DNA from 3 places in the Rossellomorea sp. FM04394 genome. Region 1 is predicted to be linked to each of the others. Evidence: riboswitches for the same ligand, from Rfam matches in the RefSeq annotation. Region 1 holds a riboswitch; each other region holds the start of a gene.
What was found. Region 1 has a riboswitch for thiamine pyrophosphate ahead of ACCB35_RS06825 (ABC transporter substrate-binding protein). Riboswitches for the same ligand answer to the same signal wherever they lie in the genome.

Region 1 (10,499 bases):
AAAAGGGCATTTGAATGTTGGGGAGGATGTAGAGATGAAAGAGACGGATGTATGTGAAATAGCGTGTGTGGAAGATGAAAAGGTCAATCGCTTAAAATCAATAATTTTAACACAAAATACCTCTAAGGTAGCCGAAATCTTTAAAGCACTATCTGATCAAACAAGAATGAAGATCGCCTATGCACTTACCATCGAGGACGAACTATGTGTATGCGATGTGGCAAATATTGCAGGTTCTTCAACGGCAACAGCATCCCATCATTTACGCTTACTGAAAAAGCAGGGGTTAGCCAAATTCAGAAAAAAAGGAAAGCTCGTTTATTATTCCTTAGATGATCATCATGTAAAACAGTTAATCGAAATTGCTGTAACACATCAAATGGAGGTGGAGGAACGTGACCGGTAACGCCCATAAACAAACCTACCGGGTCGAGGGGTTTACGTGTGCCGGGTGCGCGGCGAAGTTCGAAAAGAACGTTCAGCATCTTGATGGAGTAGTAGATGCGAAGGTGAACTTTGGAGCGGCGAAGATTACCGTATACGGAGAAACCACTCAGGAAGCGGTAGAAAAAGCAGGGGCATTTGAAGGGCTCCGCATAAAAGAAGACGGAATCAGAAAGATAGAGGAAAAAAAAGAACCTTACTATACGAAATATAAGCATTTACTTTTTTCCGTTCTTTTTATCCTTCTTGCTTACTCTTTTCCACTTATGAAAATCGATAACAGTCAAATACTTTCGACTGTCTCATTTGCAACAGCAATTGTTGTAGGCGGGTATCGATTATTTCAAACAGGATTCAAAAATTTACTTAAATTAGAGTTTGATATGAGAACCTTAATGACCATTGCAATTATTGGGGCTGCGTTTATTGGTGAATGGGGTGAAGGAGCGATCGTCGTTCTCCTTTTTGCCATCAGTGAAGTTCTGGAATCGTACTCTATGGATAAGGCTCGTGAGTCCATTCGTTCACTCATGGACATTGCCCCTCCTCAAGCCATCATCATACGAAATGGGATGGAGCTTGCCGTTGATGCCGAGGATATTGAAATCGGGGACATCATGGTGGTGAAACCTGGTCAGAAATTTGCGATGGATGGTGACATTCTCGAGGGCTCTTCATTTGTCAATCAGGCAGCGATCACAGGTGAATCGGTCCCAGTGGAGAAACACCAGGGTGATGCAGTATTTGCAGGTACGTTGAACGAAGAAGGGTATCTAAAAGTAAAAGTCACGAAGCGAATTGAGGACACCACTCTCGCCAAGATTATTCATCTAGTGGAAGAAGCACAGGGAGAAAGGGCGCCTTCTCAAGCATTTGTGGATGTATTCGCTAAGTATTATACGCCTATTATTATGGTCATCGCTTTACTTGTCGCGATCATCCCACCCCTATTTTTTGGAGCAGAATGGTCAACCTGGGTGTATCAGGGACTATCCGTCCTGGTAGTGGGGTGTCCTTGTGCACTGGTCATTTCGACTCCCGTAGCCATTGTGACGGCCATCGGGAACGCAGCCAAGAATGGCATTCTCATTAAAGGCGGCGTGTATTTAGAAGAATTAGGGCGTTTAAAGGCCATAGCCTTTGATAAAACAGGGACTCTTACAAAAGGAGAGCCTGTAGTAACGGATCTCATACGATTAGGGGATGTAGAAGAAGAAGAGCTGTGGGTGAAGATGTCTGCACTTGAATATCACTCCCAGCATCCCCTCGCACATGCTTTTATCAAAAGGGCGAAGGAGCTGAATATTGAGTATGGGGACTGTGAAGTGTTTGAGTTTCAATCTCTTACGGGTAAAGGAATCAGTGGCCGGATAGGTGACAATAAATACTTCCTGGGATCCGAAAGCCTCTTTGTAAATACTCCTTCTTCAGAAATAGAAAACCTTCAAAGGGAAGGGAAAACCGTCATGGTATTCGGAAGCGGTGACACTCCATTGGCTCTTGTAGCCGTCGCGGATGAAGTGCGTGAAACAAGTCGCGAAATCATCGACACCTTGCATCAACTGGGTATTCAGCAAACAATGATGCTTACTGGAGATCATGAAAATACGGCAAGGTCGATCGGAAAAAGGGTAGGAGTCAAAGAAATCAAAGCAGGCCTGCTTCCCCAGCATAAATTAGACTTTATTAAGCAATACATGAACACTTACGGGAAAGTTTCCATGGTTGGGGATGGAATCAATGATGCCCCTGCACTTGCTGCTTCAAATGTAGGAATCGCCATGGGTGGGGCAGGAACCGATACAGCACTGGAAACGGCCGATATCGCTCTAATGAACGATGACCTTACAAAACTGCCATATATCATTCGCTTAAGTCGAAAAACACTTACCATCATCAAGCAAAATATCTCATTTGCGATTGGTATCAAGCTCCTTGCATTATTACTTGTCATTCCTGGTTGGCTTACTTTATGGATTGCGATTTTTGCCGATATGGGGGCCACATTACTCGTTACATTGAATGGTCTTAGATTATTGAGAGTAAGAGACCGAAAGTGAGGGATGTCATGTGGGTCACGACCACAGTCATGGACACAAACAGAATAAAAAAGCATTATTAATCAGTTTCCTATTTATTTTTACCTTTATGATCGTGGAAGTCATCGGAGGAATCATCACGAATAGTCTTGCTCTTCTTTCAGATGCTGGACACATGCTTAGTGATGCAGCCGCTTTAGGTCTTAGTTTGGCAGCTTTTTATATAGGGGAAAAGGCATCGGATAAAGGGAAGACATATGGTTACAAGCGATTTGAAATTTTAGCGGCTTTCATTAATGGTATAACGTTGATTCTCGTTTCCCTTTATATTTTCTGGGAAGCGTATCACCGTTTTATAGATACTCCTATGGTTTCACCGGGTATGATGGTAATTGCCGTCATAGGTCTGGTTGTAAACATTATCGTGGCATGGATTTTAATGAGAGGGGATACAGAACATAACTTGAATGTTCGAAGTGCCTTCCTTCATGTCCTTGGTGATTTGTTGGGGTCGGTAGGGGCCATCGCAGCCGGACTCTTGATTTATTTCTTTAATTGGAACTTGGCTGATCCTATTGCATCTGTCATGGTTGCCATCCTGATCGTCGTTTCCGGATGGAGAGTAACGAAGGATTCCATTCATATCTTAATGGAGGGATCTCCAAAAGGGATCGATACGCAAGACGTAATGAATAGCCTGGCTGCTATCCCTGGAGTCATTGAAGTACATGATCTCCATGTATGGTGCATCACGTCGGAATTCACAGCCCTGAGCTGCCACGTGGTGGTTGAAAACGAAGTGAATCGAGATACGATGTTATTACGACTCTCAGCCTTTCTTGAAGAGGTATATGGCATCCATCACTCTACTATTCAAGTTGAGGGTAAAAGTGTCACAGAGGGCCATCATCACGTTTGTACGTAACAGCTATCACTTTCTCCTAATATTTCCAATGTGTAAGAGGATGTTTAGTTCAGTCCCGAATTGGGGTATATCCTCAACTGGAGGGATGACCATGTTACATCAAGAAAATATATCACAGAAGCAAAAGACACCTGAATTTAAAAAGGATTTCTATATTCAACAATTATTAAGGATTGGCGTGTATAAATATTTTGGTAAGCAGCTTTATGAGCTCTCCATGAATGAACTGCAAGATGTCTATCTGGAATATTATGTTGGTGACGATATAGGGAATTAAAAAAGACGAACCTTTTAGAAAAAGGATCGTCTTTTTTGCTGTACTGAGTCTTATTATGGCACATCATGTCCCATAGAAGTTTGCAGGATTTCAAACCATTGATCGTGGCTTAAAGAAATGGAAAGAGAGTCGATTGCATTCTGAATGCGTTCTTTTTTACCTGAACCTACGATAGGCATAATGTTTGCAGGGTGATTAAGAAGCCATGCATATAGAACTTCATCCATTCCCTTTGCGCCTGTTTCTTCTTGTACCTTCTTCAATGTATGTTGAAGACGTATGGCTTTCTCATCCTCTCCTTTGAAGATCACCCCGCCTGCGAGTGGAGACCAGGCCATCGGCGCGACACGTTTCTCCTGACAAAGGTTCAATGTACCGTCTTCAAAGTTTTCTAAGTTATAGGCAGACAATTCAATCTGGTTTGTGATCAACGGAAACGGCAAATAAGATTGGAGCATATTCCATTGATGGTCTTTAAAGTTTGATACTCCGAAATGCCGTACCTTTCCTTCTTCCTTCAACTGAGTGAAGGCTTCAGCCACTTCTTCTCCATTCATAAATGGATCTGGCCTGTGAATCAATAATAAATCGATGTAGTCCGTTTTCAGATTCTGCAGGGAGTTTTCAACAGATGCCAAAATATGCTTTTTACTCGTGTTGTAATGATGAGTTTTATGTTCCGGACGATTGTCGGAAGGCAGGACAATACCGCATTTCGTTACAATCTCCATTTTCTCACGTAAGGATGGCTGAAGGGCAAGGGCTTCACCAAATAAGGCTTCACACGTATATGAGCCATAAATATCTGCATGATCAAAAGTCGTGATTCCGTTTTCAAGATTGTGTTCAATGAGAGAAAGCGTATCTTCATTCGATTGATCCCAGTCTGCAAGTCTCCACAACCCATGAATGATTCTTGAGAATGATAGGTCTTCCGTCAATTGTATTCTTTGCATTGTTATAACCTCTTTTCATATGGTATGTAGATATTCTTTATAGTCATACTAAACGTATATTACTATGTTTGGAAAGGAATTAAAAATGATTGAACCTCTTCATGATCTATTATTGAACTGGAAGATCCATCCTTCCTCCATAGAGAACGTGGAAAGTCATCCGAATGTTTATAAGTTGAGGAGCCGGGAGAAGACATTTTATTTAAAAAAGAGATTGAACTCTTCAGTGGAGAAGCGGATGGAAGAGCTGCTCTTAACTTCTTTTTTATTAGAAAAGGGAATTACTGTTGAGAGGCCGATGTTAACTGTCTCACACCAGCCTTTTGTAAAGCAGTTTCAGGTTTTCTACTCCCTGTACCAAGCTCTGGAAGGACTGCCAGTACAATTCTATTCCTTTACTTCTCTGGAAGGGGTCGGAACGTATCTCTCACAACTCCATAGCAGGCTAAAACAATACACCTGTAAATACGAGGTGGAAGAATGGAAAGTAGAAACACATTTGAGAGAGTGGATAAGCGGACAGGATTCTAAAATGATAGAAAGGTGTGGCGAGGGGTTTCTTGGCAGGCTGAATGAATGGTCTTTCTCCTATAGAAAATTATCCCATCAACTCGTCCATAGCGACTGTCATCCCCGTAATATCCTCATGAAAGAAGGAAGGGTGACAGGGGTCATAGATTTCGAGAGGATACGAAAAGCACCCCGAATAGCAGATGTCTGTTACTTTCTTGCAGGGATGCTCAAAGACCAGGTCAAGCAAAGGGAGGATGAGCAATTTGAAAGTATCCATGCCTTTATGGAGGGCTATCAGTCCGATAGTACTTTAACTCAGGAAGAAAAGGGACTGATGCCATTCTTAGTCATTATCTTTCTTCTTCAATACACCTTTTATTACAATCAAAAAGGGTATTCACACGTTGTATCAACATACATCCCATTCATTAACAAGCTGGTGAAATCCGGTGTTTATGAACGGGCCTTTCAAATGTGAACCTATTTAAGAGGAAATGCTTGAATATCCACCTTTTCTGTGGCAAAGTAGGAAAGAAGATAACGTTTAATTTCATACTACAAGTGTAGGGGGACCGGTGTGGCCGGTTGAGATTGTATCCTGACAGATACTGACCCTTTGAACCTGAACTGGCTGATACCAGCGTAGGAAACATTCTCTTAAACATTACATGATCATGTTTAACGATGCGTCCCACGCTGAAGCTTGGGGCGCTTTTTGTTTTTGTGAGCTAAGTGCTCTAAGGTGTTTTACATTCATTCTCTCTACAAAGTGAAGAATAGAGAATAAACGTTACAACTACATACAAGGAAACTGAGGAGGAATTCAAGATGAAAAAATGGATGGTCATCATCTGTGCTGTCTTTCTTTTGACGGCCTGCAGCAGTGAAGGAAATACGGCAGATGAACAAAAGGACGGTCTAAAAAAGGTATCAGTCGTACTGGACTGGACCCCGAATACCAACCACACTGGATTATACGTTGCGAAAGAAAAAGGATACTTTAAAGAACAGGGGCTGGATGTTGATATCATCTTACCTGGAGAGGCAGGGGCAGATCAACTTGTTGCCTCGGGTAAATCGGAGTTTGGAGTGGGATATCAAGAGAGTGTCACACAAGCCAGGGTGCAGGATGTTCCCCTCGTATCTATCGCTGCTGTCATACAGCATAATACATCCGGGTTTGCTTCACCTAAGGATAAGGGTATAACGACTCCAAAGGATTTTGAAGGGAAAAGTTATGGGGGATGGGGATCACCTGTAGAAAAAGCCGTCATGACATCGATTATGAAACAAGAAAATGCCGATGTAGGGAAAGTGGATTTTGTAAACATGGGAGATACAGATTTCTTTACTGCCGTGAAAAGGGATGTTGACTTTGCGTGGATCTACTATGGATGGACAGGTATTGAGGCAGAGCTTCGCGGTGAGGAATTAAATATGATGTACGTAAAGGATTACTCTGAAAAACTGGATTATTACACCCCTGTTTTGACGACGAATGAAAAGATGATTAATAAGGACCCTGAAACGGTCAAAGCATTTTTATCAGCTTCTTCAAAAGGCTATGAGTTTGCCATCGACAATCCGGAAGAGGCTGGTGAGATCCTTTTAGATGCAGCTCCGGATCTTGATGAAGAGTTAGTCATGAAGAGTCAGGAATGGCTTGCTCCTAAATACAAGGATGACGCTGACAGATGGGGGGAGCAGAAGCTGGAGGTTTGGGAAAACTATGCTTCATGGATGTATGATAACGATTTATTAGATAAGGAACTGGACAGTAAAAAAGCATTCACAAACGAATTTTTACCAAAATAAGAGGTGAACAAAATGGGGAACGCACTCGTAAGCATACAAATTATTCCGAAGACGAAAAATGGTGAAGATGTCATTCCGTACGTCGATGAAGCCATTGCGATCATTGACAAATCAGGTGTCCGATATGAAGTTCATCCATTGGAAACGACGATGGAAGGGAATCTATCAGATTTATTTAAGGTGATTGAACAAATGAATGAGCGAATGATTGAAATGGGCAGTTCAAATGTCATTTCACAAATCAAGGTATTGTATCAGCCTGCCGGGATTGAAATGAATCAATTGACGGAGAAATATAAAGGATGAAGCCGTGGATATCGAAAGGATGGAGACCCTTCTTGGTCCTCATCCTTTTATTCGTCATTTGGGAAATCACCATCAGAGTATTCGAGGTACCGGCATGGCTAATGCCATCACCTTCAGAAATATGGGCTGAAGGAGTCGCCTCATGGTCCACGTTTACGGGACATCTTGCTTCGACAACTCTCCTTACGATCGGAGGGTTTGTGATTGGATGTACGATTGGGATCGGGACTGCAGTTGGTCTGCATCTTCTCCCTAAAGTAAGAGAAGCGGTATATCCACTCATGATTTTGTCACAAAATATTCCGATCATCGTCTTGGCTCCCTTACTTGTTATCTGGTTTGGATTTGGACTATTGCCAAAAATCATTGTCATTACCCTGATTTGTTTTTTTCCTGTAGCGGTCTCTGCATTGGATGGATTCAGGCAGACGAATTCCGAGTACATCCTTTATATGAAAATGTCAGGAGCATCAAAAGGACAAATCTTTCGAAAAGTTGAATGGCCGCATGCACTACCGTCCATCTTCTCAGGACTGAAAATTTCAGCTACCTATAGTGTGATGGGGGCAGTCATTTCGGAATGGTTAGGAGCTCAGGAAGGGATCGGGGTCTACATGACACTTGCCTCTTCTTCCTTCAGGACAGACAGGGTATTTGTAGCCATCTTCATGATTATGCTGCTCAGCCTGGTTTTCTTTGGCATCATCTTGTTATTGGAAAAAATCATGATTAAGTGGAACCGGAAGGAGGATAAATAGCATGACAACCTTATCTATTCAAAATATGTCCAAATACTTTGATGGGGAACTGATACTGGATAACCTTTCCATCCGTGTAGAAAAAGGTGAGTTCGTCTCGATCCTTGGTCCTTCTGGAAGCGGGAAGAGCACGCTGTTTCATGTCATCGGTGGATTATTTACCCCTGATTCAGGAGATATTCAATTAGATGGAAGGTCGATTAATGGCCAGAGAGGAACCATCAGTTATATGCCTCAAAGTCCGTCCCTGCTACCTTGGCGAACGGTGATTGAGAATGTGATGCTGGGTCAGGAGCTGCACGGAAAAAAAGATAGGGAAAAGGCATTGAGTATGATAGAACGGGCAGGATTGAAGGGCTATGAGGATGCTTATCCCGATGATCTTTCTGGAGGGATGAAGCAGAGAGTAGCCTTTATTCGTGCCCTTGTCAGTCCACAATCCTTTTTATGCCTGGATGAGCCGTTTTCTGCCCTGGACGAATTCACACGATTGGACATGCAGAGGTGGCTCCTTTCCATTTGGGAGGAAGATTTGAGTTCCGTTTTATTCGTCACTCATAATATCGACGAAGCACTGTTCCTGTCAGACCGGATCATTGTATTATCGACTCGGCCAGCCAGGGTGCAGAAGGAGTTCAAAGTACCATTTCCACGTCCCCGCGACAAGGGAATTCTCTTAACTGAGGAGTTTTTGAAATGGAAAACGAGCATTTTTGAGGAGCTTTCTCAATATGTGTAAACCTTCATTGATTGATTCCCATATTCACTTGGATTTGTACGAAGGATACGAGCGTGATAAGATTCTGCAGGAACTTGATCTGTATTCTGTAGAAGCGCTCATATCTGTATCGTCCTGCCTTCAATCGACCAGGACGAACATCGATCTCTCAAGGAGAGATGCAAGGGTCAAACCGGCTGCAGGATTCCATCCTGAGCAGGATCTGCCTTCTGATGGGGAAGTCGAGGAGCTTCTATCATTCATTGAGCTGCATCAACAGGAAATAGTGGCGATTGGAGAAGTAGGATTGCCTTATTACAAAATCAAAGAAGATCCTGATATTGAAGTTGAACCGTATATCGATCTGTTGGAACGGTTCATGATCGAGTCAAAGAGGATGAACAAACCGATTATCCTTCATGCGGTGTATGAGCATGCACCCATCGTTTGTACCTTGTTAGAAAAGCACTCCATAGAAAAAGCTCATTTCCATTGGTTTAAAGGAGATGATGAGACCATTGATAGAATGATTGAAAATGGCTATTCAATCTCAATTACACCTGATGTCCTTTATGAAGTTGAGATACAGAAGCTTGTAAGGAAGTATCCTATTGAAGGAATAATGGTTGAAACGGATGGTCCTTGGCGTTTTGAAGGAGAATTCCATGGAAGGTTGACCCATCCTGGTATGATGCATCGAACCATTGAAAAAATAGCAGAGTTAAAAGGAATTCCAGAATTAGATGTATATAAACAACAATTTAAAAATACGAGTGATTTTTATGGTATATAAAAGGAACGAATTCTCTTGCATCATAGGTGCAGGAGAATTTTTTTTATAAACAACTTTTACCATCATATTTATCAGGAAGTTAACAAAAAATGATAGTAATGACGTTTAGAAAAAGGTGAAAAGAATGGAACTGAATGATCAATATATGCCCTATCAAGCAGGGGATGTCGTATATGTGATTTATCGAAATCCCCACACACAAAGTGTAGCCAACGTGCAGGAAGCAGCCGTAGTACATGATCCGGAAAATCCGAACGAACTGGCGTTATTTTTATATGAAACCTATTATCCGTTAACACATGAAATTGCGGTTTATTCTTCAGAAGCAGAAGCGGAGCAAGCCTATACTCAATCATTTGGAGACCTGTAGGAGGGATAAATCATGGTTAAACCGTTCGTGCCACAATTGGTCTACTTTGAACCGAATGCCTTGGAATATCCCCTCGGTAAAGAGCTCAAAGAAAAGTTTGAAAAAATGGATGTGGAAATCCGGTACACAACATCCCATAACCAGGTTCGTAATCTGCCCGGGGACAACCACTTTCAGAAATATCGCATTGCAAAATCCACATTAGTAGTCGGAGTAAGAAAAACGTTGAAATTTGATACATCCAAGCCGTCTGCTGAATACGCCATCCCTTTTGCAACAGGGTGCATGGGGCATTGTCACTACTGCTATCTCCAAACAACGATGGGGAGTAAACCGTATATCAGAACCTATGTCAATGTGGATGAAATATTTGAGTCGGCGGACAAGTATATTGCGGAAAGAGCTCCTGAATTCACACGATTTGAAGCTGCATGTACGTCCGATATTGTAGGGATTGATCATCTTACTCATACACTTAAACGAGCCATCGAACATTTTGGTGAATCCGAGCATGGCAAGCTTCGTTTTGTAACGAAATTCCATCACGTCGACCATCTGCTTGATGCAAAGCATAACGGGAAAACA
Region 2 (10,499 bases), 990 kb from region 1:
GCTAATAGTTATCTACCCAAAGATTTTTTTTCAAAACCTGACAAAAAAAGATAGTCTAATTGATTCATCAGGGAGTCTTAAGTAATAGAAAACCCTTAAGGCGAAGCACCTTAAGGGTTTTCATCATGGGAGATCAATTGCGTTTTCTTTTTTAAAATCATCTAATGAGTAAGCAGTCACTCTATTATGTGATAATGTATAAAGCTGATCATCAATATATAGGAGTCTTTGAATCTGGTCTTCCCACTGTTCGTAATATTCTTTGTTGCTGTTTTCTTCTTCTGTGAGCTGAGACTTTAAAACGATTCCTTTTTCAGGTGTGATTTCATACAGGAGGGCACCTTGATAGTCAAAATCCAGTTCATGCCGGCTTCCCTCTTTTTCATGATAAACAGAAATGGGAAAGCCATATAGATTTCTTGAAGGCTCATGGAGCAGTGCTTTGTGATCGTCTAACAAAAAAGAGTGTGTACCCTGCCCGCCTATTATTTCAGTGTCCGTTTCCTTTGGATGCTGAAAGTCTGTAATATCGAATAATGAAATCTTCATCCCCTGTCGAACGACTCTGGGTTCCTCATTAGTTGCTTTGTCATCACCCACCACTTTCGTATCAAAACCAAACCCTATGAGGTGATGTTCGTCTAAAGGGTGAAGATAGGTGCTGAAACCTGGAATTTTCAGCTCCCCCAAAACCTTTGGAGCTTCCGGATCTGCCGTATCGATGACAAAAAGGGGATCGACTTGTTTAAAGGTCACCATATATGCCTTATCTCCCATAAACCTGACAGAATAGATTTGTTCTCCCCTGGCTAAATCCGTTACTTCCCCAACATTCTTCATGTTCTCATCCAGAATATAGAGAGCATTGGTTGAAGGAGAATCACTGTTCCACACCTCCCCTTTCGTCGTTGCGATCCGAAAGTTACCTTTATGTTCATCCATGGAAAATTGATTTAAAGCTCTTCCTTCTACCTGACCTGATGAAGCATATTCAATCTTTCCATCACTTACGGAAAATTTATAAATTTCAGTGTTTGAAGAGATCCAACTTTTCATAGCATCTTCATTGTATTTTTCTACAGCCACATAAAGGTTGTTTTTAGACATATACACTTTATCGCCGCTTCCAAGATAGGATTGAACGATTAGAGAAGCCTTGGGATCTTCCATATTCATTCCCGTCAATAAGGTATAGTTTGGGGAATGGGACTGTGGAAAATACTTAATATCTTCTATTGGAATTGGTGTCGCTTCATCACCTGTTAAACTATCTTTCACCCGGGGTCTCAGATCAGGATTCCCCCCCTGTTCAAGCATCCAGTAGTTTGGATACAAATTCGAAATCAAATATACCGTGGAAGCAATCTTCCTGGACGTTACATATTGACCTTCTAGCTCAACATACCTGAGAAGAGATGGTTTTGCTCTATCTGAGATATCATACAAAATCGCAACGGTCGTCCCTTCTACAGGCATAGTGGAAGCAATTGATTCTTGTTTATTCTCTTGAAGATGTGCAGGCGACCAGCTATTCCCGATGACGAGCAGCTTATCATTCTGTAAAAATAGATGATGGGGCTGCATATTTTCTTTATAGCTTGTAGAGGATACCACTTTCATTTCTTTCACAGGATTTGCCTTTGTAATCAGCAGCTTACGGTCTGTTAATTGGTATATATAGCTTCCATCAGTCTTCACTATATCCCCTTCATCAACTCCTTGAACCTGATTATTCGTTTCAGAAAAAAGGGATTCCGATTGAGGCGATTCTCCAGCTGCACTATCTTCTGATGATTTGGATTCCATATTCCCTTCTCTACCGAACAGAGAAAACTCCGTATCTTCCTTATTTTTCTTTAAAATTTGTTTAAAATAGTTCGTTAGTTCTTCCTTGGATTGAATACTGGGTAGTTTAGAGGTGACAGAAAAGGGTATTTCTGTATCTCCATCATAAGAAAAACCCCATTTGGTTTTCACTTTAGGAGAAATATGAAGTGTATACTTGTGTGGATCAGAAGGATATCCTTCTGGCGGTGCTTGAATCTGCAGGGTCTTTCGATTTTCATCCAACTTCATGGAGACATTGATCCTCTCTCCAGTGGAGTTTTCTACATAAATGTTCCGGGGCGTCACCGTTTCCTTATTCAGGGCTGTTGAAAATTGCAGATTCCATGAGTTATTCTCCATCACGAGAAGGTCGCCCTCCATCTTCCCCTCGGCCTTCACAACAGGTCTTTGACTATACACAAACGTTCCAAGTGCCACCAGCAACACAATTCCAGCAATGATGAGCAGATAAGATTTCTTACTCATACTATGACCCTCCTCTATGTTCTATTTGTTGATTAGACGTTGGGAGGGAGAAAATGTTACATGTGCACGGAGTCTGCAGTTTGATCATTTCGTCCAACTTTGTTTCGTTTCTATGCTCTGCTGAAGCAATAAAAAAAGACCCCACAAAAGTAAGGTCCGTCCCTATCTCATTCGTCTTGCACTTACATTCAGCCGTGCGTTTCGGATGACTTGGTTGATGACTTCCGAGAAGATGAGTCCGATGGCGATGGAGCCTGAGATCATGAAGGCTTTTGCTGCCAGGTTGATGGCGGCATTGTAATCGTTTTGAACGAAATTCCTCATGGCATCGTACGCAAGTCCTCCAGGTACAAGAGGGATAATTCCGGCTACAGAAAAGATGATGACCGGGGTTCTATACATTTTCGCGAATACCTGACTAATCACGGCAACGACAAAGGATGCAAGTAACGTCGCAAGCACCGCATCCGCGTCATTTAAACTCATTCCTATGTAGATGATCCAGCCTAACATTCCAACAATTCCGCATTTGAAAAGGGACTGCTTTGGAGCGTTGAAGATAATCCCGAATGCAGCTGCGGATATGAAGCTTGTCACTAATTGTTCGATGATGAGCATTCCCTTTTCACCTCAACTTTTATTCTCTATACTTATCAAATGCACCCTATGTCAGAGTGAAAACTACGGCAATACCCGTCCCGATGGCAAACGCCGTTAAAAAAGCTTCTGCTCCCTTCGATAAACCCGACACCAAATGCCCTGCCATTAAGTCCCTGACGGCATTGGTTATAAGAAGCCCAGGTACCAGGGGCATCACTGATCCGATAATAATCTTATCCAACTCCTGTCCGACTCCCAGCTGGACGAACCCATAGGAAAGCATTCCGATAATAAAGGAAGCAAGAAACTCGGCGAAGAATTTAATAGGTACGAGTCGATGGAAATAAATCAAGCTCGTAAACCCGACTCCACCAGCGAAAAGCGCCGGAATGAAGTCATTCCACATTCCCTGGAACATGATGAGAAAACATCCGCTTGCAATCGAAGCGGCCAATACTTGAATAACAAAGGAATAGGAAAGATCAGATTGATCCAGCTTTTCCAAAGCATTGTATGCTTCTTCAAGAGTGAGATGCCCTTTACTGATTTGCCTTGAAATACTATTCACGAGGGTTACTTTTTCAAGATCAGTTGACCTCTCGTTTATTCGGATCAGCTTCGTTTTAGTTGGTTCAGACGTTTCAATTGAGAAGATGATCCCTGTCGGGGTAACATAGCTGTGAGATTCTGAAATGCCATATGAAGCGGCGATCCTCATCATCGTATCCTCTACCCGATACGTTTCTGCACCACTTTGCAGCATGATCTTACCCGCCAGCAGACTTACCTCCATAATGTCATATCTTCTTATCATTTTTGCTTCCAATATCAATCTCTCCACACGTGCTATTTTTTGAATAGGTCTAGTTTATAGGAAAGAAGGGGTGTAAGCAATGAGGAATGGGATGATTTTAGTAGATTTAATATGTGTAGAGGGTTTTAGGGGCCAATGTTGAGCAACTTGTTAAAAAATCTCCAGTCTCCGGATCTTCACTACTCATCCTCCTATTCCCTTTTCTCTCTTCCTTTTTAAAAGAGTGTACAAAACAGTGACCAGAACAAACCCTGCCACAACCAACATTTGATATTCTTCTACAACTCCCAGGATCATTTCTTTATCCCCATCATAGAACTTGCCTATACCTAAGAAAAAAAAGGTAGACGGAGCAATCCCGAGCATAGTTAGGAGGGAATACACTTTCAGATTCATTTTTGCCATGCCTGCCATGAAGGGAATGATATTTCCTAAGTGAAGGGGGCTTGCGATCGCTACGCTCCAGATTCCGTAGCGGTTGAACCTTTCCTGGGCTTCTTTAAGCTTCTTCCGTTTTTCAGGCTTGAGCCTTGCCTCCAGCTTCGCACCTAGTTTCAAACTGATAAAATAAGGAATATAGCTCCCCACTGTATAAAGAAAACTTCCTATTAAAGAAGTGATTCCTATCTCCATCCACGTTAATTCTAAAATAAATCCCATTGTTACGATAAAAAAAGTGCCCACAAAAGGGAAAGCACTTCCTTCAATAAATAGAGAAAGCAATACACCCCATATCCCCCACTCAGCCGAATAATTTGCCATGATTTCTTCCATCCAGGTCACTCCTATACGTACGAATATCTTAAGTATAAAAAAATCGACAACATGCAAACAGTAGCCGTAGAAGTAATTGCTCCTAAGACCTGGGGTGTATTTTTACATAAAAAAAGACCAGCCTCTTTATAGGGACCGGTCCAGACAATTTTATGATGCCTTTCTTCTGCTTTCTTGAGGAGATACCCTTACTTTGATCAATCTTGGCGCTGTGTTGAGTACGATCAGCAGAGCGATTGAACATAGGAGTGCTGATCCCAGCATGGTGATTCCGTTTGCTGCTAATGAAAAAAGTAGCGGCGACATACCTTTCGGTGCATATTCTGCAAAGAAGACAAATCCTGCGATGAAGTGCCAAACATATCGAGCCAGGCTACCTAAAAACGTAGCAGCCACTATCCACATGACCGCTTCCGTTCGGCAGTTATTTCTTAATGAGGATTGGATCTTACCAGAAATGAATCCGGCAAGACCGATAGAGGCAAAGGCGATGAAATATTCAATTACCATCTGCACTGGAGTCGCAATCCAAGCATCTCCCAAGGCAATTTGCAATAGGCCCCATACAAATCCAGCCAATATGCCCGCCTTCCATCCTCTTCGATATGACAATAGAAAAATAGGAACCATTGCTATCGAAATGGAGATACTCGGTGATAGCTTAATAGACGGAAGCATATCAAGGATAACGGCGAATGCCGCCATCAATGAGGCTTCGAGTAAAACCACAAGACGTATGTTTTTCATAAAAAAATCCCCCTTGTTAGATGAAACGAAACCATAAGGGGGCTTAATGTAAAAGCAAAATAAGCAATGCTGCTTATTATCCACATCCCTACGCTAGTACTAACTAACAGGTTCAGAGGGTCAGAACAGATTGTTCACTCTCAGCTTTCGCTCCCCTTGTGGTAACGTTTATAAAGTTGTTATATTTTATTATACACGAAGAATGAAATGATGAAAGGTAGATAGGTTCACTCTTTAATTTCGCTATTATTTAAGGTGACTCATTAAGAGGATCGTGAAGTATGATGACGGGCATTGACTTAGGGGTAACCATGAATCCATAGACTTTTCCATCCTTGTCCTTGTACGCTACAGAATAATCTCCAAACTGGGGTGAGAATTCGACGTTCTGGTATTCGAGATCCAGATCTTGATACTTCATGCTGATATACAGGTTAGTGGCAATTCTTGCTGTCAGCTGTTGTACACTGGAAATCCGGTTGGCTACTATTATGAGGATGATTGCTAAACCAAGTAAAATGACTTTCTTTGTCCTGGACAATCTGATCATTCATCAAGCCCCCTTTTATTTCTTCATGACTACTATACTCGTATACTCTCTATTATATACCTATTCACCGAACCATGACAAAAGAGCTACTTTTTTTAGCAGCTCTTTTTTTATTGCTATTAAACGGCTCCCAAGATTAAGTTTCTAAAGTATTAAACAACCGTTTAACCCTTTCCACCTTGTCAGACCAACAACTTTCTCTCTTAATCAAACGTTTGTTTAGTGGTCTAACATCTTCACGAGACGGGCCATTTGGGTATGCAACTCATCCATTGGAACGAATCGGGCCTTCCTGAACATTTCTTTTCCATCTACAAATACGATGATGACCGGCACAGTAAAAATAGAGAACCCACCGGCTATTTCCGGTATTTCCTCTGCATCGGCATGAATGGACCTCACATCTTGAAACTCTTCCAATACTTCTTTCACTTGTGGCAAAAGTGCGTGACAAACAGAGCAATTGGGTCTTGAAATGTATAGTAAACTCAGCTTTTCTGCAGCAAGTGTAGCATTTATGGATTCTAAAGAATGAACTTCTTCCATATCTTGAGATCTCCTTTCTTTGATAACACATTACTAATAGGTATACCCACATCTCCATAGGTTTACCACCCTGAACCCACGGGAAAAGATAAACGACAATACATTATAAAGGATGGAGGAGACCTGAATTGAAACCGACTGTTAAGGAATTTTATGACGATAAGGAATTAATTACAGAAGTTGAAAAGCTATCTTCTCGAGGCGTGGACAAACATAATCTTTATGTATTATCACATGATGATGACCGGACGGACAGAGTCGCGGATCGCGCTGACGCCAATGAGATTGGTGTCAAGGAGACAGGCATAGGGACTGCAGTAGGGAACATGATTCTGAAAAAAGGCGACGAACTCCGAAATAAACTGATGGAAGTTGGATTTTCCCACGAAGAAGCGGATCAGTACGAAGAAAAGCTCGACGAAGGAAAGATATTATTGATTGTTAAAAACTGACCTTATAGAGAAATGGCTTAGGATGATTCCCCGGAATCATCCTTTTTTGTCTTGAAAAACATAGAGCTCCCCATTTAATGGTCTTCTAAACTTAGGACCTCTAAATCCTCGTTTTATCAGCTCTTTCCTCATAAACATCATAATCCCGCCATGGCCTACAATGAGAACGTCCTCCCCCTCTTGTATGATCGCATCGACAATCCTATTGATTCTTTTAAGGATTTCATTCTTACTCTCAGGCTGAGAACGATGATTAAACCACCAGGCTACCCGGATCATAAACAAATGTAAAAACAGTGGAAGCTTTCTCTTCGAACTGAATATGGGAGATAGTCTGATTTCACGTAGCTCCTTCAATGATACGATATCCCCGGCATAAACTTTTCGAGCCGTTGCTTCTGCCCTGGCTAAGTCACTTGCATAGCACTTCTTCCATTCAATATCATGAAGATCAACCTCATTCTCTTCTACATCTGACTCATCGTACTCTTCTACCCACTTCATCAGTTCTTCGGATGTCACAAATCTATCAGGGTATCCTCTTATTACTTTAAAATGCCTCACGAGACCAACCTTCACACTTTCGCCCCCTCCACTACCATTATACTATTTTTGGCAATAAAAAAAGCATGCGATCTAAACCGCATGCTTTCTTATTTTAACCCAACGATACGTCCAGAATCATCATTACAACAAACCCCAACATGAGTCCCAGCGTGGCCAGGTCTGTACTTCCAGAGGATTGAGACTCTGGGATCAGCTCTTCGACTACCACGAAAATCATGGCCCCAGCAGCAAAAGCAAGTGCGTAAGGAAGCAGTGGCTGCACTAATAAGACAGCAGCTGCACCAATTACGGCAGCAATGGGCTCAACGATGGCTGAAAGCTGACCATAGTTGAAGGATTTCAAACGCGACATCCCTTCTCCACGCAATGGTATCGAAAGTGCTGCCCCTTCAGGCATATTCTGAATACCAATTCCTATCGCGAGTCCGATTGCCCCTACCAAAGTTGCGTCCCCAAGTCCCAGGGATGCTGCCCCAAAAGCAACACCGATCGCTAGACCTTCGGGAATATTATGAAGAGTAATGGCCAGGAATAAAAGGGTTGATTTCTTAAATTTAGTCGGAGGTCCCTCCGCTTTTTCCGCTGAGTTCCCTAAGTGTAAATGAGGTACGACAAAATCTAATAGTCTTATGAAAAGGCCGCCAAGCAAAAAACCGATTGCAGGAGCGAGCCATGGAATCTGACCGTTTTGTTCACTGAACTCTATTGATGGAGCAAGAAGTGACCAAAACGATGCTGCTATCATGACACCTGCAGCAAACCCGAGCATCATATTCAACGTATGCTTTTCTATTTTGGTAAAGAAAAAAACCGTTGCAGCCCCCAGTGCGGTTAATCCCCATGTCAATGTACCGCCAAAAAGTGCCTGGACGGCTGGGTTGAATCCACTTAACCAATCTAAGAACATAACCAACCCTCTCCTCCGATCAAAAATTTTGAATACCATCATTTTGCCTCAAGGAAACTTTCTTTGTCAAAGGAAATGTCATATTTACCATACCTTATCAGTTTTCTATATATATGTTATTCATCTTTAGTTTGTGTTTGTATCATTGTTTCTACTCCCAAACCAGGGAGTCCTTATTCACAAAAGTCAAAGTGGATATCACTCCAACCAGCTTCTCAAAATTTTTTTCAACATCCCTCTTCCCAAACTGGTAGAACTTGTTATATACTTTAACTGTATTAAGACACATAGTACACTTTATACAGTTGGGAGGGTGGATATGTTTGAGCTTGATTTAAGAAGTCGGAAGCCCATATATGAACAATTAGTCGAAAAATTAAAGGAGTTAATCATTAATGAGGTGTTGAAGCCGGATGAACAATTGCCTTCTGTTCGTACCTTGGCTCAGCAGCTGACCATAAATCCAAACACAATCCAAAAAGCTTATAGGGAATTAGAAACCCAGGGGTATATTTATTCGGTGAAAGGACGGGGTAGCTTTGTTAATCCTTCAAGTCACATTCAAAACGCGGAGAAAATCATGAAAGTAAAGGAAGAGTTGTCTAAACTTTTGTCTGAGGCTCTTTATTTAGGAATTACGCCTGAAGATTTAAAGCAGATGATTGCTGATATCGAGGCATCGGTAGGAGGTAAGAGTGCTGATGATAGAGATTAAAGGAGTAAGTAAAGCCTTTGAGGGTAATGAAATCATCCATAATATTTCATTCTCAGTTCAAAAAGGTTCAATTTATGGACTGCTCGGATCGAATGGTGCAGGAAAGACGACATTACTCAAGTCCATCGCTGGAGTGTTTAAGCCGGAAAGAGGAGACATTTTCTTAAGAGAGCAACCGATATTTGAGAATATCCCGACGAAGGAAAGCTTGTTTTTCATTCCCGATCAACCTTTTTTCTTTGCCCACTATACGTTAAGTCAAATGGCTCAATTTTATCAACATACTTATAGCCGGTGGGATGTTCATCAATATAAATCTCTCACTAGCCTTTTCGGGATCGATCCTCATAAGAAGCTTCATAAATTTTCGAAAGGCGTCCAGCGTCAAGCAGCTTTTATTCTTGCATTAGCCACGCAACCAGATGTACTCATTCTGGATGAGCCCCTTGACGGATTAGACCCCGTCGTTCGTAAGAAAGTAAAAAACGTGCTAATCACAGAAGTTGCCAACCGGGAGATGACGATTCTGATTTCCTCTCACAATCTACGGGAAGTGGAAGATATTTGTGATCATATCGGAATTTTGCATCAAGGGAGATTTCTGCTTGAGAAAGAGCTTGATGATTTGAAGAGCGGGATTCATAAAGTTCAGCTGGCATTCAGAGGTGAGATTCCTCAGAAGCTCTTTACTGAGCTTGACATTCTACATGAAGAGACCCGGGGAAGTATATCCCTCTGCATCGTCAGAGGTGACGAACAACAGGTGAGAAGCATGATCCAGCCTTATCATCCGGTGATTTTTGATCTGTTGCCGTTGACCCTTGAAGAAATTTTTGTTTATGAAATGGAGGACATCGGATATGCCATCCAAAACATCATGGATCAATAAGGAAGTCATCCTACAAAGCCTTCGGAATGTTGGATGGGTAGGCATTGTCTATTTTGTCGGACTTCTCTTTTCTTTACCGATTGACATTATCGGAAAACTATCCAACGAGAACCAGCCTTTTCCGGTAGCCATTTATGAGAACCTGTTTAAAATGCAATACCCGATCCAAATGGGGTTGATGCTGTTTATTCCAGTCATCTTATCCCTGTTTCTGTTTCGATATTTACATGTGAAACAAGCTGCGGACTTTATGCACAGTCTTCCCATTACACGCAGCAAATTATTTTTCCATTTTACCGGGGTTGGGTTCGCAATACTCATTATTCCGATTGTACTGAATACAGTTATTTTAATCTCCCTTTATTCATTGACAGATTTACAGCAATACATTGAAGTTCAGGATATTCTCACCTGGTGCGGCATTACCATTCTGATGAATATTCTTCTCTTCACAACCGCTGCCTTTGTGGCCATGATAACGGGATTGACGGCTGTACAAGGTGCTCTTACCTACATCCTGCTCTTATTGCCGGCGGGCATGTTTATGCTGATATGCTTTAGCTTGAAAAATCTTTTATTTGGATTTCCAGAAGATTATTTTTTCAATATCCAAATTGAACAATAT
Region 3 (10,499 bases), 1.0 Mb from region 1:
AATATCCTGAGAACACCCATAACAGGAGAAAAAACAGTAAGCTCAAATATAACAACCAGTTAAGATAATGAATAAAAAGCAGGAATACAAAAAGCCCGATCAAGGTCATTAGCTTGAAGCTGGGATTGATTTGATGAAGCCAGGTTTCTCTGTGCTCGAGTTCTATATTCATATTGCTTTACTACCTGCAATCTCATTATAGAAATCCTGGGTGAGGCGCCCATTTTCGATGACCCATACTCTGGATGCAAAGTGAGTAATGATATTTTCATCATGGGTCACCATCAGAATGGTAGACCCTTCTTTTTGATAGTCTCGAAGCATCTCAAGTAACGCAAACGTATTTTGGGAATCCTGGCCAAAAGTCGGTTCGTCCAATAACAGAATATCTTTATTCCTGACAAGGGAAGCTGCGACGCTTAATCTACGCTTTTGCCCCATGGATAAATGATAGGGATGATGATGTTTGAATGGATCAAGCTTGAATCGCTTCAATAGTGCATGCACTTTTTCTTCCACTATCCCTTCATCCACCTTTCCCCGCCGAAAGGTATACGCAACTTCATCAAACACACTGTGTGTTACAAACTGAAACTCGGGATTTTGAAAAACAAATGTACATTCTCTTGGAACATTCTTCCCTTTTACCTGTCTTCCATATAATTCATACTTCCCGGTAGTTGGGATGAATTTCATGAGACTGTGGAGTAATGTAGATTTCCCGGCTCCGTTCTTTCCGGTGATTGCAATCCATTCACCTTTAATGCTGCCGGCATTTTGAAGGTGGATCTTCACCTCTTTTTGTACATACCCTTTGAAGTTCTCTAGCTTTATAGTCGTCCTTCCAAACGGGGCAACCTTCTCCGGTGGGTGGAAAGAAAGATAATCTTTCCACGCTTCCGGATACCATACCCCAACTGATTTCAATGTTTCCTTAAAATTTGATAAGATGTGAGACTTTGGACCATCAGCCACTATCCTTCCACAAGCATCGAAAAGAATAATACGGTCAATGATTTCCATTACGTGATCCAGCTTATGTTCAACAATAAGTAACGTTTTATCTTTACATTTCGTTTTCACTGTTTCCCATACAGATTTTGTACTCTCTTCATCCAACATGGCTGTAGGTTCATCCAGAAATAGCGTATGGGGATGGAGCGCAAGGGCAGAAGCAATGGCCAATTTTTGTTTCATCCCCCCTGATAGAGATGAGATTTTCGTATGGGAATCCCCCAGACTTAAATTCACCTTCTTTAACAGTTTTTTAATTTCCTCTGGCATTTCGTCTCTTGGGATTTGCTTGTTCTCCAAAACAAAGGCAATTTCCTCATCAACATAAGGCATACAAAATTGAGCGTCCGGATCTTGAAAGACATACCCGAAAGATTCAGGACGTTCAATCGAGTCAGCTTTCATCGGTACATCTATCGAATGGGGGATCACACCGGATAGAACCTGAAGGAGTGTGGATTTTCCACAACCAGATGGCCCGAGTAGCAATACCTTTTCCCCCTCTTTTATCTTAAGGCTTACGTCTTTAAACATCAGATTCTCTGAACCCGAAAATGTAAGCCGCAGATTTTCAACATGCATGGTCCTTCCCTCCTTTACTGATTAAGGGCATCGTAATCTCTTTGGTCAGCACGTCTTACCAAACTGGTTACCCCCGTTTTCTCCAAAGCCTTAACAAGATAAAAGGCTCCTATGCCTGCTATCAAGATGGAACCTATTAATCTGGCACCAATAAAAAGTGATAAATTCCACAGAACGAGGTCTCCCATGTATCCTTTTAAATAGTCCATCAGGATTGATCCAATTGCAGAGCCCACTGCTGCTGTACAAATGATGAAGACATCATGACGTTTATAGCGGGTGATAAGGAAAATGAACTCTGCAAACAATCCTTGAATCAGACCGAATAGGAGTACCTCGAGGCCCCATTCACTTCCCATGAGAAATTCCCCTGAAGATGCTGCAATCTCTGCCAGAAGTGCCACGCCAGGTTTCTGAATGATTAAAAAAGCCACGGTCGCCGCCATGAACCACATGCCATAGATCAGTTGATCAGCATGCAATCCAAATGGCTTTAACAGGTTGTAGACCGGTCCCCAAAGCTTATAAATGATTCCAAAACCTATGGAGATAACGACCGTTACTAAAATGTCCGTCAGCTTTAATTTAGACATGTATTCCACCTTCTTTACCAAGAGATGACTGAAACGGCCACTTCTCCAGAGTGTATGCCATTTCCCAAAACTGTAATTCATATATGCTGCTTAAAATAAAATTCTCCCTCATTCTTTCCTTATCTGTTACCGTCATCGTTTCAGCCAATCCATCCAGTCGATGGATCTGTTCTTCCACTAATTCCCGAAACCATTCTCCGCCATACGCAGCGATCCACTCCTGATAGATGGCATCCTCAGGTGTGGATGATTTCAAGCGTTCACCGATTTCATAATACAACCAGTAGCAAGGAAGTATTGCCGCCAGAATATCTGCGAGGCCTCCATACTGTGCGGAACGATACATATGCGACGTGTAGGCATAGGCAGTGGGAGAAGGTTTAAACTGCTGTTTTTCTTCTTCCGTAATCCCTAAACGGTTTGAGAAATTTTCATGAAGTGATAGCTCTGCTTCATTTGTCCCCACAGCGTGTGTTGCCATTCTCGATGTGGTATGTAAGTCTGTTGCCTTGGCTGCCCCAAGTGCCTGCACCTTTGAAAAGTGCGACAGGTAATAAGCATCTTGCAGAATGTAATATCTGAATTTTTCAAGGGGGAGCGTTCCATCGCCGATACCTTTAACGAAAGGATGTTGAAAGCTTGCTTCCCAAATTTCCTTCACTTCATTTCTTAAGTACGCTGTAAATGACATAGTATCTTTCTCCTTTTCCAGACGATCCGAAATAGGCAACAAAAAAGCCACTTTCCATTATGCATACAGCATACAGAAAGTGGCTTGAGATCAGAATGTTAGATTACGATTCTATGCGACCGTCAAACACCACTTCCCTACGCTGGTCTCAACCAGATCAGGTTCAAAGGGTCTTAAAGTCACACTTTAATCTCAGCCTTTAATAAGGCACCCCTAGTGGATCGTCCTATGAAATTTTGTATTCGATGCTATCGTACCACGATTCTTTTACTTGTCAACACCAAAAAGAGATCCTTTCATCATTTTCACATTTGTCCTTTCCAGTCAAAACCAATGATGGCAAAGGATTCCCCTTAATAAATTTAATTGAAATACTTTTTAGAATAAGGCTCTCATAAAGCAAAATTAAGCACTTATTAAAAATATATAAAAATACAAGAGATTGATTAAACATGTATAAACACTACATTAATAGCAGGGACGGACCTCCATGTTGGAGGTCCGTCCCTGCCCCATCATTTAAACCATCCTTTTTCTTTTGATTGAGTGATGGCTTCGATTCGATTTTTTACTTCAAGCTTGTCTAGAATGGTTGAGATGTAGTTTCGGACGGTACCCGTTTTGAGGCTGAGCTCATCGGCTATCTCCTTCGTGTTTTTCCCGTCGGCAACCAGCTCCAACACTTCTTTTTCTCGATCTGTGAGAGGGTTTTCTTCACCGTACACATCGTCCATGAGCTCCGGTGCATATATACGTTTACCGTCCATCACAAGACGGATCGAGTTCGCCAGTTCCTCACTTGGACTATCCTTTAACAAATAACCTTTCACCCCGCCTTTTAATGCACGTTGAAAATAACCGGACCTCGCGAAAGTTGTCAGTATGATCACTTTGCAATCTTTACCCTTTAATTCCTCTGCGGCTTCAAGACCGGTCTTTTTAGGCATTTCAATGTCCATGATACAAATATCCGGCTTCAGCTCGTGGACGAGGGCAATGGCTTCTTCTCCATTGTCGGCTTTCCCTACCACTTCCATATCATCCTCCAAGCTCAATAATGAGCCTAAAGCCCCTAGTAACATTCGCTGGTCTTCTGCAATCACAATTCGAATCATTCCATTCCCTCCCTGTCTGTCTGCTTAATTACTTTCGGCACTCTCATTATCAAAGTGGTTCCACTCTCGGAAAAAACGTCTAAGCTCCCATTCACAAATTCCAAGCGTTCTCTCATCCCGATTAGACCGCTGCCTTTAGATTGTGTGTAATCTCCCTCGATCCCCTTACCATCATCCTTCACTATGATGGTCATCTCTTTATCCGACTCTTCAATGATAAGCTCACAGTACGACGCCTTGCTGTGTTTGACAACATTTGTCACGGCTTCTTTTAGGCACATGCTCAAAATATTTTCCAGAAAGAGTGATGCCTGGGGCAGAATGATTTCATCGTCCATCACGAAATCAATTTCGGCTGCCTTTAATAGCTGTTTGATCCGGACGATTTCGTCTTTTAGCCGGATCCCCCTCATTTGTGAAACCATCGTCCTTACTTCACTTAAAGCGGTTCGTGCCGTTTGCTGAACATCCTTTAATTCATTCCGGGCCTGCTCTGGATCCTTGTACACCAATTTTCTGGCCAGATCGCTTTTCAGGCCGATGAGAGAAAGCTTTTGACCCAAAGTATCGTGCAGATCACGGGCAATCCTTTGGCGTTCTTCCTGCTTGACCAAGTCTGAAATACGTTTATTGGCATCCTCTAACTGATCTTCGAGCTGCACCTGTTTATTGCGATTATAAATATTAAAAGGTAACAGAATGACACTTATCCAAATGATCAGAATAAAAGGAAATTGGGATAGGAATAATTCATCCTGTATAACAAAATTATAATTAATCGATGCCGTCGTTAATACAAGGTGGATAATATAAAGGGTTAGAAATGCCACCCGGTTTTTTATATTCCCATTATAGTAGGCAATATAAAAAGCAAAATAGATAAAATTAAATTGAATGGTCATGGTAATGGATATGGCAATTAAAATCGACGTCCATAAATAAACCGGCCAATCCTTTGAAATAAAAGCAAATCGTAAGGAAATAAAGAACATGATGGTCAATGAAATCCCTACAACAATTTCGATCGTAGAGGAGGACTGAAAGATAAAATAAAATGGCAGGATGCTGATGATGCTCCATATGTATGGGGAAATTCCGGAACCTTTTTGTATATTGATTAACTTTTTCGGCATTTGCACGATGCAGACCTCTTTTACTTTCATTATTTTAATGATGTCTCCTATATTATTACATGAATTATCCCAATTTTCATAACAAGTGGTTGAGATTTTTTGAACCAATAGAAAAGTTAATCATAGGAAACCCTAGACTCTAAAATACTAATATTTCCGATTTTGTATCGCTTTTTGCTTCTGCATGATCCCATAGGATTTATGAATGATATCTGTTAATACATCACCTTTATAAACTCTTCCAATTTTCGTGTTTTGCTGATAGTATTCAACGATTTCATCCAATTTTTTTGATGTTTCCTTATCAACCCTTACATTAAGCTGCATTCTTCCTTGATCTGACAAGGTTCGCCCTCCTTTTCTATCTTTCTGTTAGTAACTGCTAGCACTTTGTTATCACTAGTATAACAGATGCTATCAATTGCATATACCGGCAAATGACCTATAAAAAGTTGATTCACTTTGAAAAAGCCCGAGCGTCAATCCGCCCGGGCAAGTTTTATTTGTTTTCAATCGAGATTTTAACTGGTACAATATCCATTCTCACATTGAGATATGAGTAATCGTCTTTGTTTCCATCTTTATAACCCCAAAAGCCTTCCGTTTGATCTCCTTTTTTGAAAGTAAGTTCGAATCCTTCATCTTCAGAAAAACTATAGCTTTTCACTTCATCCTGTCCAAAGTTATCAAGAAGACTATAGCTTAAATAGTTTGCAAGAGAAGGATGCGGCGTCAATACTCCTGTATGGGGAGCAGCTTTGTATTCGTAGTATTCATAGTCTTTTGTTGAGACCTTATGATCACTGATCGTATATTCCATTGTATTTAAATTTAATTGATCACCAGAGGTAATCCATGACAAATGTACATTTTTATACGTATGAGAAGATTGTGATAGAACTGACTGACTCAAATCTACTACTGAAACGCCGCCTCTACCTTTTACTTCAATGGTTTTGGCTTCGTTATCCACTATCATCGCTGTATCTTCATCGATGCCATAGGAGAATTCATTTTTTTCTCCATGTTCAGCAGTGGTTGCAATTAAACGTCCCAAACGTGCTTTTTTATCAAAATGCTGATCAACGATACCGTACGGGAAGAAACCTAATCCCTTCTCAAGATATCCAGGTCCGCCTTCTTGTTGAGACATGCCGTCATACGTATCCGTGAACCCTTTTGATAGAGTGTCATAGCTTCCACCACCCGCGATCATCACATCGCTCATGATTGCAGCTCCTGCACTTGTACCGCCAAGAACGGCTCCATTACGATAAATTTCCCACATATTTTCAAGAGCCAGTGATTTCGATCCATCTTGATTTAACAATGATTGAGTGATATCCGTTTGATCTCCACCTACAAACCAGATGGCATCATACTCTAAAATACTTTCTGCTATATCTGGATTATTTTTATTCTCCATCCACTTAGACTCATCTTCTTCTGTCCCTTTGAAGTCATGATTTGATAGAGGAAGAATGTCGATATTTTCTTGAGGTACACCATATGATTCCAGATCCTCTTTAAATGCATGTGAAGACTTTAAGCTGGAACTTGCAGCAGGGATAATCCCTATCTTCCCGTTTTCCCCAGCCCGATTGATAAATTCTCTGTACACTTCTTCATTACTACTCCCCAGAGCTCCTCCAACAATCACCAGGCTGCCTTTTGTCTCAGCATCAAAAGAACTTTCAGGCACTTCTAATGAGGATGCATGAAACTCCTGTGTAAGCTGATCTTTCTTATTAAAATCGACGGATACAGGTGAAACATTCATTTCCACATGCAATAGGGAGTATGAATCTTTTTGACCATCCTGATAACCCCAATACCCGTTTGTTTCATCTGTCTGTTTGAACTCTAACTCGAAACCATTTCCTTCAGTATCGTAAATATAACTGTAAACCTCACTTACAGCTTCGTTGTCCACCAGGGAATACGACAGGTAATGTGGTAATGTTCCATAGGATGATAGAACTCCTGTAGCCGATAGAGGTTTAAAATTATAATATTCATAGTCTTTTGTTTCAACCTTATCCTCGCTTATGTTAAATTCATTCGTTTTCACATCGAGCTCATCTCCAGGAGACATATAACTAAGATCAATGTTCTTTATTTCTTCTCCTGTTAAGGTAGATTGAGATACATCCACTACCGTAATGTTACTTCTGCCCAATACTGAAATCGTCTGTTCTTCATTGTTGACCACCATCGCAGTATCTTCATCAATCCCATAGGAAAAGTGGTTTTTGTTCGTTTCGTAGCGGATGGCTGTAGCCGCTAGTCTACCTAGCCGTGATCTTTCATTCAAATGTTGATCTACTATTCCCCACTGAAAGAATCCAAGCCCTTTTTCAATATAGACAGGTGCATATTCTCCTTCGGGATTCGAAACGTCTTCAGTTATAAACTCTTGACGAAGCCCTCCTAAACTATCACCGCCTGTAATCATCACATCACTCATGATGGCTGCTCCGGCGCTTGTCCCACCAAGGACGGCTCCCTCCCGGTAAATATTCCAAATTTCATCTAAAGCTTTCGTGTTTTTCCCATTGTCCTTTACTAATGTGTCTGTGATTTTAAGCTGATCTCCTCCGACAAACCAAATACCTGTCATCTTCTTGATTTTTTCTGTTATTTCTTTCTTTTGAGCATTATTTTTCCATTTACCTTCGTCTTCCTCCGTACCTGAGAAATCGTGAGCAGATAGAGGAAGGATTTCAATCGATTTTTCATCTACTCCATACGACATCAAATCTTCCTTGAATTGATTTGATGACTTCAGGGAGCCTGAAGCAGAAGGAATGATTCCTATTTTCGCTTTCTTTTTACCTCCTGATAGTTTAATGAACTCTTCGTAAACAGCCGAGTTGCTGCTACCTAAAGCTCCTCCGACAATCACTAGATTCCCCTTGATGCCGCTCTCGTTTTCCTTGGCAAATACACTGGAAGTTGCCAAGCTCATTATAACTGTAAATACAGCTATAACAATGAATAGTTTCTTCGCTTTACCCAAATGACCATTCATCAACATTTCTCCCTTCTATTAATCTATTTTCAATTATTTATTATGCAATTTCCATGCCAACTCTGAAGTATCTGAATTATCAGTCACATAAGAAGGAAAGGGTTAAAATAGGCTATTTATGGTGAGGTTATAAATGAACCAATAAAAAAACCTCTACATTCGTTTGGTTTCGAATGTAGAGGGTATAGCCCATATCGATTAACCGATATTTTCCTCGCAATATGAAAGAATGAGACTTTCTTCATCTTCTTCTAATTCAAAATCAAGATATTTCTCAGAGTTTCGTTCTACAATGGTCGACTGTACGATCCTGGCACCGTTTTCGTCCCGGACAAAAATGGCTTTTATGTAAATACCCTGTTCTCTATATAGCTCATCATCCTCAGGTACTTCGATATCAAGTATAACTTCGTAACGCTCTCCGCTTAGTATACCAGTAGGATCTTTAAGCTCCTCAGCACTGTGATTGATAATATTCATTCATCTAACTTCCTTTCAATCTAACACAAGTTTCTTGCATCATTCTATTATACACCTTTATTCACTTATTTTAAAAATCTAATCGATCATAACCAAGTAAAATAAATAGGCTTCTTCCTCCGTCTTCGTTATAATACTGAATAGAATCAACGTTTAAGGAGAGAATGCAATGAACTCTAAAGAAATGCAAGAGAAAATCATTCAAAATTATCAAAAGGACGAGCATATGATGATTCTTGTATTTGCACAGTGGTGTGTGAATCATGACCTGGACCCTGCTGCCCTTTACCAGAAAGCCTATCCGCATCAGGGAGAAAACCCCGCATTATTGCAAGGAATTGACTTAACGGTCCCTAAAGAAGAGGCTGAAGAAATTCCCGATACGACTTTACTTGGTGTCCTCTCCCTATTTGGAAACGATGACTTGGCACATGTCGTAACAGAAGAAATCAACAACCGCAGGTAATAAAGGATAATGAATGATTGACTACAAACCGATAAAGCGCCCCTCGATCATGATTAATCGAGGGGCGCTATTTTTTCTTTAAGCCTCATCCACCGTTTGAAGGAGATGAAAAAGGAAATCATATATGAGCTCATAGGCAGCGAACATCGTGAGTTCATCATGAAAATCCGGGATATCGTTTAAAGTAATGTTTAAATCCCATAATCCATCCTCACCATTAAACAGTAAGTCATAAGATGATTCGCCTTTTAGGGTTTTATCCAAGTACTGCTCGATTTCACTGCGATATTTCTTTTGGAGCTTTAATCCCAGCATCGCATCATACGTACCAAACACGTCATCCACTTCTATCGAAACAGCATCCACCCCAATCATATCAAACCATTCCAGTTCCAGGAAGATGAACTCGTTTTTATGTTTTTTCAGATAGGTGATCGGCTGATTCAGAAAATGAAATGATTCTTGCGTGATTAGTTCTTCTGTTTCCTTCTCACAACGCTCGATATAAGCTTCTTTGAATCGCGAACTGGATTCCGGTGTCACTATCTTGTCAGCATCCACCAATTCATGTTTCACTGCATATTCTTTTTCCTGTGGAAATAAAGCAACGCTACCATTCGATTCTTCGATATACTGCAGCAATCTCTTTCTTAACATCCTTTCCCCTCCGCAAATGTATTCTTTCTACTTCTTTTATTCACTACTCCAACTCTAAGTATACAGGACAGTGATCACTTCCGAGTATTTTAGTGTGGATCTCTGCGGTCTTTATAGCGGGTGCTAAACGGTTTGACACAATAAAGTAATCAATTCTCCACCCAATATTCCGTTCCCGCACATCACTCATATAGGACCACCAACTAAAGGCATCATCTTTTGTTGGATGGATATATCGGAAAGTATCCGTAAACCCTTCCTGCAGGAGCATGGTCATTTTCTCGCGCTCTTCATCTGTAAAGCCTGAATTCCCCCGATTTGATTTGTCATTTTTCAAATCTATTTCGGTATGTGCGACATTCAGGTCCCCACATAGAACGACAGGTTTATGATGTTCCAAATCAGCAAGATACTTCCGTAAAGTATCCTCCCACTCCAGACGTTCACTGAGCCTTGACAGATCCCTTTTTGAATTAGGTGTATATACATTCACCAAATAAAAAGAATCATACTCACAGGTAATGATCCTTCCCTCAGGCTCCATATCTTCATTAATGCCATAAGAGACAGACAGTGGCTTCTGTTTAGTGAAAACGGACGTTCCTGAATATCCCTTACGCATCGCATAGTTCCAATATTGATGGTATCCCTCTAACTCTAATGAGATTTGCCCTTCTTGAAGCTTTGTTTCTTGAAGGCAAAAAATATCTGCGTCCACATGTTGAAAATAATCTAAA

Region 2: another riboswitch for thiamine pyrophosphate. It lies ahead of thiT (energy-coupled thiamine transporter ThiT); the one in region 1 lies ahead of ACCB35_RS06825 (ABC transporter substrate-binding protein).
Region 3: another riboswitch for thiamine pyrophosphate. It lies ahead of tenA (thiaminase II); the one in region 1 lies ahead of ACCB35_RS06825 (ABC transporter substrate-binding protein).

What each region holds. Positions count from the first base shown of each region.
Region 1 is NZ_CP168654.1:1,353,631-1,364,129, forward strand. It holds gene ACCB35_RS06795 (ArsR/SmtB family transcription factor) at 35-406, shown strand; gene ACCB35_RS06800 (heavy metal translocating P-type ATPase) at 396-2,504, shown strand; gene ACCB35_RS06805 (cation diffusion facilitator family transporter) at 2,515-3,408, shown strand; gene ACCB35_RS06810 (Fur-regulated basic protein FbpA) at 3,500-3,685, shown strand; gene ACCB35_RS06815 (aldo/keto reductase family oxidoreductase) at 3,739-4,641, opposite strand; gene ACCB35_RS06820 (phosphotransferase enzyme family protein) at 4,727-5,632, shown strand; TPP riboswitch at 5,710-5,820, shown strand; gene ACCB35_RS06825 (ABC transporter substrate-binding protein) at 5,983-6,969, shown strand; gene ACCB35_RS06830 (thiamine-binding protein) at 6,982-7,275, shown strand; gene ACCB35_RS06835 (ABC transporter permease) at 7,272-8,033, shown strand; gene ACCB35_RS06840 (ABC transporter ATP-binding protein) at 8,035-8,772, shown strand; gene ACCB35_RS06845 (TatD family hydrolase) at 8,765-9,544, shown strand; gene ACCB35_RS06850 (transcriptional regulator SplA domain-containing protein) at 9,669-9,914, shown strand; gene splB (spore photoproduct lyase) at 9,927-10,499, shown strand, end outside.
Region 2 is NZ_CP168654.1:366,760-377,258, reverse strand. It holds gene ACCB35_RS02015 (beta-propeller domain-containing protein) at 124-2,313, opposite strand; gene ACCB35_RS02010 (threonine/serine exporter family protein) at 2,476-2,931, opposite strand; gene ACCB35_RS02005 (threonine/serine exporter family protein) at 2,978-3,727, opposite strand; gene ACCB35_RS02000 (DedA family protein) at 3,911-4,501, opposite strand; gene thiT (energy-coupled thiamine transporter ThiT) at 4,652-5,248, opposite strand; TPP riboswitch at 5,317-5,415, opposite strand; gene ACCB35_RS01990 (hypothetical protein) at 5,499-5,798, opposite strand; gene ACCB35_RS01985 (thioredoxin family protein) at 6,018-6,344, opposite strand; gene ACCB35_RS01980 (general stress protein) at 6,473-6,796, shown strand; gene ACCB35_RS01975 (histidine phosphatase family protein) at 6,833-7,375, opposite strand; gene ACCB35_RS01970 (ZIP family metal transporter) at 7,455-8,270, opposite strand; gene ACCB35_RS01965 (GntR family transcriptional regulator) at 8,590-8,985, shown strand; gene ACCB35_RS01960 (ABC transporter ATP-binding protein) at 8,972-9,874, shown strand; gene ACCB35_RS01955 (DUF6449 domain-containing protein) at 9,846-10,499, shown strand, end outside.
Region 3 is NZ_CP168654.1:2,385,300-2,395,798, forward strand. It holds gene ACCB35_RS11905 (energy-coupling factor transporter transmembrane protein EcfT) at 1-172, opposite strand, end outside; gene ACCB35_RS11910 (ABC transporter ATP-binding protein) at 169-1,596, opposite strand; gene ACCB35_RS11915 (ECF transporter S component) at 1,611-2,189, opposite strand; gene tenA (thiaminase II) at 2,182-2,880, opposite strand; TPP riboswitch at 2,998-3,105, opposite strand; gene ACCB35_RS11925 (response regulator transcription factor) at 3,396-3,995, opposite strand; gene ACCB35_RS11930 (sensor histidine kinase) at 3,992-5,128, opposite strand; gene ACCB35_RS11935 (hypothetical protein) at 5,276-5,473, opposite strand; gene ACCB35_RS11940 (cyanophycinase) at 5,628-8,159, opposite strand; gene ACCB35_RS11945 (DUF6509 family protein) at 8,358-8,639, opposite strand; gene ACCB35_RS11950 (hypothetical protein) at 8,809-9,105, shown strand; gene ACCB35_RS11955 (branched-chain amino acid aminotransferase) at 9,184-9,762, opposite strand; gene ACCB35_RS11960 (exodeoxyribonuclease III) at 9,806-10,499, opposite strand, start outside.